3 regions of the Afipia sp. GW821-FHT14H12 genome follow, and region 2 is predicted to be linked to each of the others. Evidence: predicted binding sites of a transcription regulator. Region 2 holds the regulator's gene; each other region holds the start of a gene.

Evidence for each region. The regulator LexA, encoded in region 2, represses DNA repair genes until DNA is damaged. The targets are predictions, from matches to a motif close to TGTTCNNNNTGTGTTCNG.
Region 1: AC1RNA_RS05700 (DNA recombination protein RmuC) is a predicted target of LexA. The motif match lies at 2,909-2,926, and genes of this name have one in related genera.
Region 3: AC1RNA_RS04175 (YifB family Mg chelatase-like AAA ATPase) is a predicted target of LexA. The motif match lies at 1,988-2,005, and genes of this name have one in related genera.

The regions. Positions count from the first base shown of each region.
Region 1 covers NZ_JBXAOZ010000001.1:1,145,567-1,150,827, reverse strand. Annotated here, with positions in the region: gene AC1RNA_RS05720 (phosphorylase family protein) at 1-562, shown strand, start outside; gene truA (tRNA pseudouridine(38-40) synthase TruA) at 602-1,339, opposite strand; gene fmt (methionyl-tRNA formyltransferase) at 1,339-2,271, opposite strand; gene def (peptide deformylase) at 2,283-2,798, opposite strand; gene AC1RNA_RS05700 (DNA recombination protein RmuC) at 2,958-4,163, shown strand; gene AC1RNA_RS05695 (AmpG family muropeptide MFS transporter) at 4,212-5,261, shown strand, end outside.
Region 2 covers NZ_JBXAOZ010000005.1:71,287-76,547, reverse strand. Annotated here, with positions in the region: gene moaC (cyclic pyranopterin monophosphate synthase MoaC) at 1-6, shown strand, start outside; gene AC1RNA_RS16845 (molybdopterin molybdotransferase MoeA) at 22-1,230, shown strand; gene AC1RNA_RS16840 (hypothetical protein) at 1,234-1,428, opposite strand; gene AC1RNA_RS16835 (PepSY-associated TM helix domain-containing protein) at 1,431-2,627, opposite strand; gene AC1RNA_RS16830 (hypothetical protein) at 2,628-2,927, opposite strand; gene lexA (transcriptional repressor LexA) at 3,336-4,040, shown strand; gene AC1RNA_RS16820 (ComEC/Rec2 family competence protein) at 4,053-5,261, opposite strand, start outside.
Region 3 covers NZ_JBXAOZ010000001.1:839,258-844,518, reverse strand. Annotated here, with positions in the region: gene AC1RNA_RS04180 (hypothetical protein) at 1-304, opposite strand, end outside; gene AC1RNA_RS04175 (YifB family Mg chelatase-like AAA ATPase) at 390-1,928, opposite strand; gene AC1RNA_RS04170 (hypothetical protein) at 2,032-2,850, opposite strand; gene gshB (glutathione synthase) at 2,968-3,909, opposite strand; gene AC1RNA_RS04160 (YraN family protein) at 3,940-4,329, opposite strand; gene rsmI (16S rRNA (cytidine(1402)-2'-O)-methyltransferase) at 4,326-5,258, opposite strand.

The DNA of each region.
Region 1 (5,261 bases), on a different contig from region 2:
GAGCGGCAACATCCTCGTCCTCACCGCCATCGACGACGAACTCGACAAAGCACGCGCGCCGGAGGGCGTCGAAGTGATCTACACCGGCGTCGGCAAGGTCAATGCGGCGAGTGCCGCGACGCTCGCGCTGCTTGTGCTGCGCCCGCGTCTCGTCGTCAACTACGGCACCGCGGGCAAGATTCACAAAATGCACAACGGTCTCGTCGAGGTCGCCCATGCCGTGCAGCGCGACATGATGGCGATGCCGCTGGCGCCGCGCGGCCGCACGCCGTTCTCGCCGGAGATCGATCGCCTGTCGTCAGGGCACAAAGGTGTGACCTGCGGCACCGGCGACAGCTTCGTCACTACAACCGATCCGTGGCTCGTCGAGAACAAGATCGACATTGTGGACATGGAGCTTTACGCCATCGCCCATGTCTGTCAGCGGCATTCGCTGCCGTGGCGCGCGTTCAAGTTCATCACCGATGAAGCCGACGACAACGCCGCTGATCACTGGCAGGACAATGTGAAAGACGGCGAGGATTTGTTCTGGGACGCGATGAAGGAAATCGCACCGGCCTGACTTCCTCGCCCCGCACTTGCGGAGAGAGGTAAGAAGGACTCAATAATCCACCTTCACCAGATACAATCCGTCCGGCGGCGCGACGGGGCCGCAGGCGGCGCGGTTGCGTGCATCGAGCGCCTTGCGCATATCAGCCGCCGTCCATCGGCCATGCCCAACCCAGACCAGCGAGCCGACCATCGAGCGCACCTGACTGTGCAGGAACGAGCGCGCCGAGGTGACGATGTTGACGGTATCACCGTCGCGGATGACATCGAGCTGGTCGAGTGTCTTGTCCGGCGACTTCGCCTGACATTCGGTATCGCGAAACGTGGTGAAATCGTGCTTGCCTATCAGCACCTGCGCGGCTTCGTTCATCGCCGCCACATCAAGCGGCCGCGCCACCCGCCACGCGCGCCCGGCATCGAGTGCGAGGTTCGCCCGGCGATTGCTGATGCGATAGATGTAATGGCGCTTCAGCGCCGAGAACCGCGCCTCGAATGTCTCCGGCACGATCTCCGCCGACAAAATCCCGATGGGATGCGGGCGCACATGCGCATTCAGCGCGTCACGCACCCGGTCGGCGCGATAGGTCTTCTCGAGATCGATATGTGCGACCTGCCCCAACGCATGAACGCCGGCATCGGTACGCCCCGCACCGTGCACGCGGACGCGACTGCCGGTCATCGCCATGACCGCTTCTTCCAGCGCGCCCTGCACCGAAGGGCCGTTGTCCTGATACTGCCAGCCGCAGAACGGCGTGCCGTCATATTCGATGATGAGCTTGTAGCGCGGCATCAGATCACAGCCAGGGGCGGCACGAGCGGCGTGCCGCGCAGGAAGTCCGGCACCGTCATCGGTTGCTTGCCCGCGCGCTGCACCTGCAACAGACGGATCGCGCCGCTGCCGCAGGCGATCGTCAGATGCTCGTCGAGCAGCGCACCCGGCGTGCCCGATTGCTTCACCACCTCGCAGCGCAGCACCTTGATGCGCACAGGCACGCCTTCAATCGCAATCTCGAACCATGCGCCGGGAAACGGCGACAGGCCATGGATGTGGCGCAGCACCTCATGCGCGGGCTTCGCCCAGTCGATCTTCGCCTCAAGCTTGCCGATCTTGGCGGCATAGGTGACGCCCGCTTCATCCTGCGGCACGAGATCAAGACCGCCCTGTTCCAGCGCCGCCATCGCCTGCACCATGAGGCTCGCACCGCGCGGCGCGAGCGCGTCGTGCAGGTCCTGCGCGGTCATCGCATCGGTGATTGGAAGGCGATCCGTCATCGCCACATCGCCGGTATCTAACCCGACATCCATCTTCATCACCATCGCGCCGGAGCAGGCATCGCCGGTCATGATGGCGCGCTGGATCGGCGCGGCCCCGCGCCAGCGCGGCAACAGCGAAGCATGAAGGTTGAAGCAGCCGCGCGGCACGGCGTTGAGAATATTTTCGGGCAGGATCATGCCATAGGCGACGACCACGGCGGCATCGGCCTTGTGAGCACGAAACTCGGCTTCCGCCTCCGGGGTCTTGAGCGTCGATGGCGTCAGCACCGGAAGGCCGAGCTCACGCGCCGCCTGCTCCACCGGCGTCGGCTGCAGTTTCATCCCGCGCCCCGCAGGCTTCGCCACACGGGTATAGACCGCCACGATCTCATGACCGTGCGCATGCAGCGCGCGCAGCGTCGGCACCGCGAAGTCCGGCGTGCCCATGAAGATCAGACGAAGCGGCATGAGGCTCGCTGTTATTTGGCCGCGAGTTTCGCGGCCTTGGTGAACTTCTTCATCACGCGATCGCGCTTGAGCTTGGACAGGTAGTCGATGAACAGAACACCGTTGATGTGATCGATCTCGTGCTGGATGCAGGTGGCGAACAGCCCCTCCGCATCCTCCTCGTGCACCTTGCCGTCGAGGTCCATGTAACGGATACGCACGGATGCGGGCCGCTCCACCTCCTCGTAATATTCCGGGATCGACAGGCAGCCTTCCTCGTACACCGAAACGTCGTCGGACTTCGACAGAATCTCCGGGTTGATGAAGACCCGCGGCACCTTCTCACCTTCCTTCTTGGAGACGTCCATGGTGATGAGCCGCAGCGGCACCGCCACCTGAATGGCGGCAAGGCCAATGCCCGGCGCGTCATACATGGTCTCGAACATATCCTCGGCGAGCGCGCGGATTTCGGGTGTGATCTTGTCGACCGGTTCTGAGACAAGACGCAGGCGTTTGTCCGGGATGCTGATGATTTCACGAATGGCCATGCCCGCGATGTAATCGGACTGCCTGCCGGGGTCAAACGGCGATTGAGCCCTCAAAACAACTGTCTTTCCAGTGCGGAAAACCGGTGCATCAAGACATTATTAACCATAAATGTTCCCTATTCGTTCCATTTTCGCCGCGAATCGGGCTACAGTGCCGCAATGAATGAAATTTTGTTTTCCATCGGGGACGTCCCCGTTCGCACCGGCGCTGCCCTGCTCGGCTTCGGCGTGCTCGCGCTGCTCCTGCTCGCAATCATCGCGCTCATCATGTCCCGTTCGGGACGCAAAACCGCCGCCCTCGCCATGGCGCAGGCGATCCGCGCGGACGAACTGGAGGAGCGCCTGAGCGAAGTGCTGCGCATCCAGAACGAAGCCGCGGGGCGCGTGCACGAGATGGGACAGGCGCTGGTCGGGCGGCAGGCCGAGATGGCGCGCGCAGTCAACGAGCGGCTGGATTCGGTGACGCACCGCGTCGGCCAGTCCATGGAGCAGACCACCCGCAACACCATGGACAGCCTGCGCGCGCTGCACGAGCGCCTCGGCATCATCGACAACGCGCACAAGAATCTCACCGACCTCACCACCCAAGTCACGACGCTGCGCGACGTGCTCGCCAATAAGCAGGCGCGCGGCGCGTTCGGGCAGGCGCGCATGGAAGCCATCGTACAGGATGGCCTGCCGAAGGGCTCGTTCGCGTTCCAGCACACGCTGACCAACAACAAACGCCCGGATTGCGTGGTGTTTCTGCCCGACCAGCGGCCGCTGTGCATCGATGCCAAGTTTCCGCTCGAAGCCGTCACCGCGCTGCGCGAGGCCAAGAGCGACGACGAGCGCAAGTTCGCCTCGCAGCGCCTGCGGCAGGACGTGATGAAGCATGTCGCCGACATCGCCGACAAATATCTCATCCCCGGCGAGACGCAGGACACAGCCTTGATGTTCGTGCCGTCCGAATCCGTCTATGCCGAGATTCACGACGGCTTCGACGACGTGGTGCAGAAGGCCTATCGCGCCCGCATCGTGCTGGTGTCGCCCTCACTGTTGATGCTCGCGATCCAGGTGATGCAGCAGATCATGAAGGACGCGCGGATGCGCGATGCCGCGGGGCAGATCCGCACCGAGGTCATGACCATGTCGGACGACCTCGCCCGCCTGCGCGAGCGGGTGCTGAAGCTGCAGAACCATTTCAACCAGGCGAACGAGGACGTCCGCCAAATCCTGATTTCCGCCGACAAGATCGAGAAGCGCGCGGGCCGGATCGAGGAACTGGATTTCACCACGCATGACGATCCCCCGCCGCGGGCGGAAGGCACGCCGGCACCGAGCCTGTTCCCCGTACAGCCGCGAAAGCTGCAGGCGGGCGAATAGCCGCGCCGCTTCTCACGGGAAGCCTCGCGAATCTGCTAACACCGCTCCATGACATCACCTGAGAGCGTCGAGACACCCGCTAACCCGCGCGCCTCGTGGCGCGACGCGTTCGCGGTCTATCTGCAGCCGCGTGTGCTGGTGGTGCTGTTTCTCGGCTTCTCGTCCGGCTTGCCGCTCGCACTCTCGGGCTCGACGCTTTTGGTGTGGCTGCGCGAAGCGGGCGTCGACCTCAAGACCATCGGGCTGTTCGCGCTGGTCGGCACGCCCTACACGATCAAGTTCTTCTGGGCCCCTCTCGTCGATGCACTGCATGTACCGATCCTGACGCGCCTGCTCGGGCGGCGGCGCGCCTGGCTAATCTTTTCCCAATTGCTGCTGATGGTCGCCATCGTGCTGCTGGCGCTGAGCGATCCGACCAGACCGCTCGGTGTCGCGCTCGCCGCGCTGTTCGTCGCCGCCGCGTCCGCGACGCAGGACATCGTGATCGATGCCTTCCGCGTCGAAAGCCTGCCGGAGAACGAGCAGGCCGCCGGCATGGCATCCTATGTCGCGGCCTATCGCGTCGGCATGCTGCTCTCCACCGCGGGCGCGCTGTTTCTCGTCAGCGGGTTCGAGAGCGCGGGCCTGAACCGCCATGCTGCCTGGCAGTGGGGCTACATCGCGATGGCGGCGCTGGTCGTCATCGGCATCCTCACCGCATTGTTCGCGACCGAGCCGGAAGCCTCCCGCGTGGCCGAAGCCAGCACCGAGCGGACGTTTGGGCGCATCGTTCATGCAGCGGCAGGCGCCTTCACCGAATTCGCGGCTTACAAGGACGCGTGGGCCATTCTGGCTTTCGTCGTGCTGTTCAAGTTCACCGATGCGTTTTCCGGCACCATGACGGCGCCTTTTGTTATTGATCTCGGCTTCACCCGCAACGATTACGCCGCCATCGTGAAGGGGCTTGGCCTCGCCGCCACGCTGATCGGCGGCTTCGCGGGCGGCTTTCTCGCCAGCCGCTACTCACTGGTCGCCAGCCTCTGGATCGGCGGCTTCCTGCAAGCGATCGCCAATCTGTCGTTCTCCTGGCTCGCCATCGTCGGCATCGATCATTACGCG
Region 2 (5,261 bases):
AAATAACACGGAAGCTCCATCATGGCGCTAATGCCGGTCGCCGACGCACTGAACTCCATCCTCAACGGCATACAGCCTCTGCCCGCAGAAGACGTCGCACTGGACGATGCGCTTCATCGCACTCTGGCCCGCGACATCGCCGCACGCCGAACCCAGCCACCCGCGCCGATGTCGGCGATGGACGGTTACGCCATCCATCTCGAGGATGCCCTCAAGGGCGCGCGCCTCGGTGTAATCGGCGAGAGCGCCGCCGGGCGCCCGTTCGACCAATCCGTCGGCAAGGGCCAGGCGGTCCGCATCTTCACCGGAGGCGTGGTGCCCGACGGCGCTGATACCATCGTCATTCAGGAGGACGTGCAGCGCGACCGCGATTTCATCACTTTATCGGAAGCCGCCCCTGTGCCCCGCCACATCCGCAAAGCGGGTATCGATTTCCGTGAAGGCGACGTCCTGTTGAAGCGCGGAACCCTCCTCAGCGACCGCGATTTGTCGCTCGCCGCATCGATGAACCACCCGGCATTGCCGGTACATCGCAAGCCGAAGGTCGCGATCCTCGCCACCGGCGACGAACTGGTGATGCCGGGCTCGCAACCGGCACCTGGCCAGATCATCTATTCGAACGCCTATGCCATTCGCGCGCTCATGCATAACAGCGGTGCCGAACCAATCGATCTCGGTATCGCCCGCGATACGCTGGAAGACACCCGCGCTGCCATCCGTCGCGCCGAGGCGCTTAGTGCCGACATTCTCATTACCACCGGCGGCGCGTCGGTCGGCGAGCACGATCTCGTCAAACCATCGTTCGAGGCCGAAGGCATCGACATCAAATTCTGGAAGATAGCGCTCCGCCCCGGCAAGCCGATGATGCACGGCCGCAAGGGAGCGATGAGCGTGATCGGGCTGCCCGGCAATCCGTCATCGTCCTACGTCTGTTCGTTCGTGTTCGTGGTGCCACTAATCCGCGCACTTTCAGGGCGCGCGCACATCGCCCATTGCATCGAGACTGCCATCCTCAGCCACAATCTGCCCGCCAACGATCATCGTCAGGAATACATGCGGGCGCGGATCGCGATCAACGATAGCGGCATCGCCGTCGCGACCGCCGTGGATCATCAGGATAGCTCGCTGCTGAACAATCTATCCGCTGCAGATGCGCTGCTGATCCGCCCGCCGCACGCACCCGCCGCACCGGCAGGCGCGCGCTGCGACATCATCCGGCTGCCAATTTGAGCCTTACGGCCGGGAATCGACCGGCCGGCGGCGCTTCTGCCATGCCGCCACGATCACGAGTAGCGGGATCGCCAGCGCGACCCACGACAGCGCCCACCAGACACCGCCCTGTCCGAGCAGTGCCGACAACAACCCGAAGATCACCAGGGCGGCGAGAGCGGCCGGCCAGCGCCAGATCCGGGAAAATCCAAAGCGCATAGTCACTCCGCCGCTTCACGCGAGACGGCAAGTGCCGCGCTGGCGTTGCTTTCCACCAGTTCCGTATCCGACTCGCTGGCAGACGACGTTCGCCGCGACAGCCATAGATAGAGCCCGCTGCCCAGAACCATGATGGTGACGAGATCGAGCAGTGCCCAGATGATCTTCAGCGGCATGCCGCCGTAATCGCCGAAGTGCAGCGGCCGCGACACTTCCAGCGCACGCAGATACCACGGCATCTCGACCACCGCCTGTAGCTTGCCGCCGCGGGCATCAATCATCACCGGACTGAACAGCCGCGATGTCAGCGGCTCCTTGCCCTTCGCCCAAAAGAGATAATGAAACGGCGAACCGAACTGCGAGCCGGGAAACACCACGCTGGTGATGCGCATGTCAGGCACGGCCGCCTGCGCCGTCTCCAGCGCCTGCTGCACCGAACTCATCTCAGAAGCGGCCGGCGTGGTCTGGCCCTCGAAGGGTTCGAGCATCGCGCGCACGTCCGTGTTCTGCCACAGCATGAACATCGGCTTCGACAGTTCGTTGATGACTCCGGTCGCGCCGACCACGAGCGCCCAGGCCAGCGTCACGACGCCGATCATGTTATGCAGATCGAGCCATTTCAGGCGCGGCGAGCGATCCGCGCGCACGGTGGCGAAATCGAGCTTGCGCATGAACGGACCATAGACCGCGATCCCCGAGACAATCGCGACGACGAACAGAAAACCCATCGTGCCCAGGAACAATTCGCCGGGAAGGCCCGCGAACATATCCCTGTGCAGCGTAAGCATCAGCCCGAGGAAGGTCGGGCTTTCCTCGGTCAGCGGCTTCGACTGCCGGATCACCTGCGCCGTGCGCGCGTCGTATTTGATCCAGTGCGCCACCTTACGGTTGGCCTTAAATGCTTCCCATGACGGCGCCATCGTAACGATGACCTTGGGCTCGTCGTCGTCCATGAACGTCGAGACGACGATCTCGTCAGGATACATCTGCCGGCTCTTGGCGACGATCCCATCCAGATTGGCGCTGGGCGTATCCGCGGGCAGCGACGCATAAGGTGGATCAGTATCGAGCAGATGCTCGATCTCCTCGCCGAATATCAGCGGCAGACCGGTGATACAGATCACTAGCAGAAATGCCGTGCAAATCAGACTGGCCCATTTATGGACCCAGAACCATTTTCGAAAGGCGGAGCGAGTCATTTATGCTCTGCCGACGATCTGCATGTTCGAAAGGTCAGGAACGGGCGGGCGGCGGGCAGCGGCTTCAATTTCCGCCAGCAATATGTCGACATCAGATGGCAATGGCTGCCAGCCGCAAGGGCATTCCTGTGCATGATGCGTGGCGGAAGACTGCCGATAGATCGCGCCGAGCGCGGAAGCCATCATCCGCATCACCGTCATCGGAGGCACCGCGGAACTGTCGAGCGTCCGGCAAAACGTCGCCATCAGGTGGTGATCGATCTCGGCCTGCATCGGTTCAGGCCCGTCGTGATCTGCCATCGACATCTCTCCTACTGCTCATCGCATCACGCGAAGACGTAGGCGGTTGCCACGAGGCCCTCAACCGAACATTCCCTTCTGGAATTAGAAGATATCGAAGCCATCGCATGGGCAGCATTGCGCGATCAGATGAGCAGCGCCTTGGGCGTCGCTCAAAGGCGTGCGCCGCTACACCCGGGGGCCAAATACGACTTCCGGTCCATTCCGGCATGATTTCCTAAAAACAGCGCCTTCGGATTCATAAGAATTTAACTATTGCAGAACATGTATGGAACATATAGTGTATGTTCATGATTTGTTTCGAGTGAGTCTGGCACCTGTCGTGAACAAACAGGCGGCCGAGGAAACGGGTGATGACCCGCTTGAACATGACTATCCGCTGGACGATGAGATTGAGGGCTGCGCCGGATGCTGACACGCAAACAATATGAACTGCTGCGCTTCATCAACGAGCGGCTGAAGGAAAGCGGCGTTCCGCCTTCCTTCGATGAGATGAAGGATGCCCTCGACTTGCGGTCGAAGTCCGGCATCCACCGGCTTATCACGGCGTTGGAAGAGCGCGGCTTCATCCGCAGGCTCGCCAACCGCGCCCGCGCCATCGAGGTCATCAAGCTGCCCGAGCCCGTCGCCAGCAGCGGCGCCCGGCGCGGTTTCACCCCCAGCGTGATCGAAGGCAATCTCGGCAAGGTGCGCAGCACTGTTCCTGGCGGTTTCGATGAAAGTGGCGAGCAGCCCGTCGCGGTCCCGGTGATGGGGCGCATCGCCGCTGGTACTCCGATCGAGGCGCTGCAGACCCGCAGCCACACCATCAGCGTGCCGCCCGATATGCTCGGCTCCGGCGAGCATTACGCGCTCGAAGTGCGCGGCGATTCGATGGTGGAAGCCGGCATCCTCGACGGCGACATGGCGCTGATCCAGCGCAACGAGAATGCCGATACCGGCGACATCGTCGTGGCGCTGATCGACGAGGAGGAAGCGACTCTGAAGCGTTTCCGCCGCCGCGGGGCCTCCATTGCTCTGGAGCCTGCCAACGCCGCCTATGAGGTCCGCATCCTGCCGCCCAACCGTGTCCGCATCCAGGGCAAGCTGATCGGGCTTTACCGGAAATACTAGGACCGCCACCGCTCAGTCGGCGGCCTCCTGCTCGGTCTCCGGCGGCGTCGCATCGACGGATTTCGAGGTCGCTCCATGCCTTGCTGCGGCATTAGTCCGCACGCGGGCGGATGCCATCGCGGGAGCCCATGGCCGGTCCACACCCTCAGGCTCACTCATAGTGATGCTGTAGCCCTGCGCCGTTCTTTTTAATGCAACGCCGCCCAGCCCACGCAGATCGTCGCGATAGAAAACGCGGGCGGCGCAATCGGCGGGCGTCTGATATGGCGTGATGAGGATTTTGGCCTGCGCGCAATCATCGACCAGTGCCTCTGGCTGTCTCGTCAGCGCGATCAGATCGCCCTCTTTCCCCTCGACCACGCAGCCCTCCTCGTCGCACGAGACGCCTTGCGCAATGCTCGGGTCGGTGACGGCGCGCGGATCGGCATCGGCCGCCAGCCACTCGCGCCAAACAAAGACATTCTTCGCAGTGTGCATGATGCGCAAACGGCTATCCTTGCCGCGCACCGCGACGCTCGATGCATCGCTCGCGATCAGGATGTCGGGCTCCGTCACAACAGCCGCCCATACCACGCCGCAACCGATCAACCCCACTCCTGCCCAGCGCAGCGGCGAGCGCAACAGACCGAGCACGACGATGCCGCCGCTCATGACGATCAGCGGCCCGATGCTAAAGGTATGAACGCGGCCGAACGCACCCGGCAACGCCGCTACCCATTGCGACACGAAGATCATCCAGTCGATGCCGACACCCATCAGGTGCCAGAACAGGCTGTCGAAACCGAACGGAATGGCCACGATCCCGAGCAAGCCGGCTGGCATCACCAGCCCCGACACCACTGGCATCGCGACCAGATTGGCGATGACGCCGTAAGGCGCGATCCGGTGGAAATGAAACGCGGCATAAGGCGTGGTAGCAAGGCCCGCGACAAACGACGCGAGCGCCAGCACCACAAGCTCGCGTCCACCCCAGGCAGCGAAGCGCCCGAGGTTGCTATCGTCGCTCGCGGCAAACCATTGCGGCATCCCGATCTGCGCCAGCACGACAAGCCCAAGCGTTGCAGCAAACGACATTTGAAAACTGGGATGCACCAGCGCCTCCGGGGCGATCAGCAACACCAGCATGGCGGCCAGCGCCAGCGTGCGAAACGTGATCGCGCGACGGTCCGCCATCACCGCGACCAGCACCAGCGCCGTCATATAGAAGGAGCGCTGTGTCGC
Region 3 (5,261 bases), on a different contig from region 2:
GCGTCGCCGCCGTGATCGGGCAGCCCTTCCGTGTTGGTGCGGCATCATCGGAGGCGTCGACATCGTCGGCCACCGTGAAATCCGCAAGCTCGGGGCGGTCGACAAGCTGCACGCGCACGGTGGCGCGGCTTGCATCGTCGGTGAAGGAGACATGCTGCGGTGACTGCCATGGCCCGGTGGCGAGCTGCACGGAGGAACGGCCGAGCGCGATACAGGGCTGCGAGGCGGAGGTGAACTGCCCGCCAGCCAGAATGCCGACGGCAAGAAGGGGAATGGCTGACGCCAGCATCCGGAAGTGCAACATGACGCTACTCAACGCTTACAAAACAACAGGCCGGACTGCGGCCATGGTTGGCAAACTGTAAAGAGCGATCGTTACTTTCGCGTTATCAGGCGGCGCGCTGCAGATCTTCGGCCAGCATGCGGTACGACAACGCTTCGGCGAGATGCACGCGGCCGATTTTGTCCGCGCCGTCGAGGTCGGCGAGCGTGCGCGCCACCCGCAGCACGCGATGATAGCCGCGCGCGGACAACCGCATGCTATCGGCGGCTTCGCGCAGCAGCGTGCTACCCTGTGTATCGAGCGTCGCGATCTCCTCCAGCACGGACGCGGGCGCTTCCGAATTGGTGCGGATGTGCGGCAGGCCGAGCGCCGCATAGCGCTTGAGTTGAATGTCGCGCGCGGCGGCGACGCGGGCCGCGACCTCGCGCGATCCCTCCGTAGGCGGCGGCAAAATCAGATCGGCGGCGGTCACCGCAGGCACTTCGATGCGCAGATCGATGCGGTCGAGCAGCGGCCCCGACAGACGTGCCTGATAATCGGCGCTGCAACGATCGACGCGCCCGCGCTTGCAGGAATAACCCGGCTCATAGGCATGGCCGCAGCGGCACGGATTCATTGCCGCCACCAGCATGAAGCGGGCGGGATAGGTCAGGCGATGATTGGCGCGCGACACCGAGACTTCGCCGTTTTCCAGCGGCTGACGCAGCGAGTCGAGCACGCGCGCGTCGAATTCCGGCAGCTCGTCGAGAAACAGCACGCCGTGATGGGCGAGCGAAATCTCGCCGGGCTTCGCGCGCATGCCGCCGCCGGTGAGGGCTGCCATGCTCGCGGAGTGATGCGGCGTGCGAAATGGCCGTTTTGAGGTCAGCGCGCCGCCGTTGATCTGTCCGGCGACGGAAGCGATCATCGAAATTTCCAGAAGCTCGGATGGCGACAGCGGCGGCAGGATCGAGGGCAGACGCGCGGCGAGCATCGACTTGCCCGCACCGGCGGCACCGATCATCAGGAGATGATGCCCGCCCGCGGCGGCGATTTCGAGTGCACGCTTCGCGCTTTCCTGGCCCTTGATGTCGCGCAGGTCGAGCGTCTCGCTCGCCTGTTCGGCGATTCTGGGTTGGGGCCGCGACAGCACCTGCGTGCCCTTGAAGTGGTTGGCGATCTGGATCAGCGAGGCGGCGGCGATGATCTCAAGCTCGGGGCTCGCCCACGCGGCTTCCGCGCCGCAGGCCGCAGGGCAGATCAGGCCATGGTCGCGCGCATTGGCGCCGATCGCGGCGGGCAGTACGCCCGCGACCGGCGCGATTGAGCCGTCGAGGCCGAGCTCGCCGAGCACGGTAAAATCCGACAATGCGTCGGCGGGGATCGCGCCGATTGCCGCCATCAGGCCGAGTGCAATGGGAAGGTCGTAATGGCTGCCTTCCTTCGGCAGGTCGGCGGGGGCGAGATTGACGGTGATGCGGCGCGCGGGCAGCGCAAGGCCCGAGGCGATCAGCGCCGCGCGGACCCGCTCGCGGGCTTCGGAGACGGCCTTGTCCGGCAGCCCGACGATGGAGAAAGCGGGCAGCCCCGGCGCGACCTGAACCTGCACATCGACGGCGCTCGCCTCGATGCCCTCAAACGCCATGGTGGAGACGTGCTGAACCATCAGAAGCCCACCTCGCCGGGACTAGCTGGTGGAACTCTACCCTTTTGGTAGATCAGTGCAAGAACATTAAAAGAACAAATGTGGATTGTGTGACCTAAAAGGCTCAGGTCAGGGCAGGCGCCAGAGTCACATTCCCTGCCGCGAGGTTCGGCACCTTGGGCCGCAGTTTCAGCCCAAAGACGTGCGGAAAGCGCATCAGCTCGATATCGAAATCGGCGGCGGGAATCGGGATCGCCTCACTGGCAGCCTTGGGGCCATAGAGCCGGCCCCAGACGTCGATCCTGGCGAATTGCGGCACCTGGGAGAGGCGCAGATTGCCGATGCTGCCGGTGAAGTTCAGCATCTCGCGAGCGCGATCATTCATCATGATGACCCAGCCATCCTTGGTGTGGCCGACATCGTTGGCAATCGGGCAGGCCACCACCATGGCGTCCGGCGCGGTCTTGAAAAGCTGGTCGTAGACTTCCCGGTGATGATCGATCAGTTCCGAATAGACCACGATGCAGACGGCGGCGTCGCCGACCGGCACGGGTAGCACCAGGCGCTGCCAGATCTTGCCGTTCTGCGAGGTCGGCAGCGTGTAGCGCAGGCAGGCGGGGATCAGGCTGTCGGCGACCTTGCGATAGACCTGTGCATATTCGCGGCTCATCGGATTGCCGCTGGCCGACAACAGGACCCCGGCGCGGTCGCGGCCGATCGCCTTTTGCACGGCTTCGCCGACATAGGTGTAGACGAAGTCGTCGCCCGCGGTCATCAGGTAAACGAGGTTCTCACGCAGCGGATAACTCGATTCCTCGGTGAGACGCTGCAATGTCAGGTCGCCGGTGGCTTGCAGGGTTTTCCATTTGGCCCACAGGAATTCCATCGCGGCCGTCGTGAGCTCGCGCGGAATCGATGTGCCGCTGAAAACCTCGAGGGACATAAATCAACAATCTGCAATTGAAGACGACGCCGCTTACCAGCAATAAACCCAAGGTAAAGGCGGGCAACAATCTGGCAGATGATTATCAGTAATTCCTTAAAGGGGGATCGAAAAAACCTATCGTCGCCGGGCCTCGATGGCATTCCAGATATGGGCGGCGATGTCCGGCCCGCCGAGATTGGCGATGGCGCGGATACCGGTGGGCGAGGTGACGTTGATCTCGGTGAGATGGCCGTCGATCACGTCAAGGCCCACGAACAGCAGGCCTTTTTCCTTCAGGCTGGGGCCGACGCGCTCGCAGATCTCGCGCTCGCGGGGGGTGAGGTCGGTCGCCTTCGCGGCACCGCCGCGCACCATGTTCGAGCGTAGGTCATCCGGCGCCGGGACGCGGTTGATGGCGCCCGCGAATTCGCCGTCCACGAGGATGATGCGCTTGTCGCCTGCCTTCACGCCGGGCAGGAATTTCTGCACCACCCACGGCTCGCGGAAGGTCACCGAGAACAGGTCGTAGAGCGAACCGAAATTCATGTCCTGCGCGGCGATCCTGAACACGGCCGCACCGCCGTGGCCGTAGAGCGGCTTGAACACCACGTCGCCATGCTCCTTGCGGAACAGCTCGATCTCCTCCTTGTCGCGCGAAATCAGCGTCGGCGTCATCAGGTCGGAAAATTCCATCACGAAGATTTTTTCCGGCGCATCGCGCACGCTCGTGGGATCGTTCACCACCAGCGTCTTGGGATGGATGCGCTCGAGCAGATGCGTGGTGGTGACGTAGGCGAGATCGAACGGCGGGTCCTGCCGCAACAGCACCACGTCGAAGGATTGCATGTTGGTGCGTTTGGCTTCGCCGAGCGTGAAATGATTGCCGGGTTCGTCGCGCACCTGAAGCGGCTGCACGAAGGCCACCACATCCTTGCCTGACAGCGAGAGACGCTCGGGCGTGTAATAGAATAATTCGTGCCCGCGCTTCTGCGCTTCCAGCAACATCGCGAAGGTCGAATCGCCGCGCACGTTGATGCGCGCGATCGGGTCCATCTGAACGGCAACTTTCAAGGTCATGGTCGGTCCGGCTGTGGGATGAATCGATAATCAGAAAGAGGAAGTCTCGAACGCTGCTTCCAGATGGCGCGGAAGCCGCCTCGGCGCAATCAATATCACGTCGAAACGGCAGTCCAGATTTGCATGGTCGGGATGCGCGGCGAGCCAGAGCGAGGCTGCGGCGGCGATGCGCTGCTGCTGGCGCGGCGTGACGCTATAGGCGGCATCGTCGAGCGTGTTGCGCGCCTTCACCTCGACGAACGCCAGCGTTGCGCGCCGCTTTGCCACCACGTCGATCTCGCCATGCGGCGTGCGGTAGCGCCGCGCCAGGACGCGGTAGCCTTTTGCACTGAGATAGAGACAAGCGCGCCGCTCGGCGGACAGGCCGGTCTGAAATGCGGTGACGCGCTCGGCTGCAGGATTGTCGGGCGGCGCGCTCATTCGGGCTCATCCTTGTGAGCCAGCGCCAGCGCGCGCGCATAAACCTCGCGGCGCGGATGGCCCGACAGTTCGACCGCGGCGGCAACCGCATCCTTGACGCTGCCATGCGCAAGCTGCTCGCGCAAAAGCGCGTCGAGCTGATCCTCGCTCATGCGTCCGGTGTCTTCCGAGGGCGGGCCGATCACCAGCACGAATTCGCCGCGCGTTTCCAGTTGGGCAGCCTGCGCGTCGACATCTGCAAGCGAGAAGCGGCGGATATCCTCGTGCAGCTTGGTCATCTCGCGGCAGATCGCGATATCGCGGGCCCCAAGAATGTCGGCGAGATCGCGCAAAGAGTCCTGCACCCGCGCGCCGGATTCGAACAGCACCAGTGTGACGCCGATCCGCGCCAGCTCGGTGATGCGGTTGCGGCGCGCGCCTTCCTTGGCGGGCAGGAAGCCCTCGAAGAAGAAACGGTCGGTCGGCAATGCCGCGACCGACAGCGCTGCGAGAATTGAGGAAGGGCCCGGCAGCGCGTGAACCGCGAAGCCCACGGCGCAGGCCTCGCGCACCAGCTTGAAGCCAGGATCGGAAATCAGCGGCGTGCCGGCATCCGACACCAGCGTGACCGACTCCCCTTGCGCGAGGCGCGCGAGAATCTTCGGCCGCATCGCTGCCGCGTTGTGCTCGTGATAGGGCGACAGCGGCACGGTGATGCCGTAGCGGTCCAGGAGCTTGCGGGTGACGCGGGTGTCCTCGCAGCAGATCACGTCGCTGCCCGCCAGTGTCTCCAGCGCGCGCAGCGTGATGTCGCCGAGATTGCCGATCGGCGTGGCGGCGAGATACAGTCCCGGTGGCGCTTTCGGAACGATGATGGCGTGCCCCGCCACCAGAATCTGTCGCGAAACGGCGGTGGTGTCGGTATCCGGGCGGGGGGACGGGCGAGACATGAG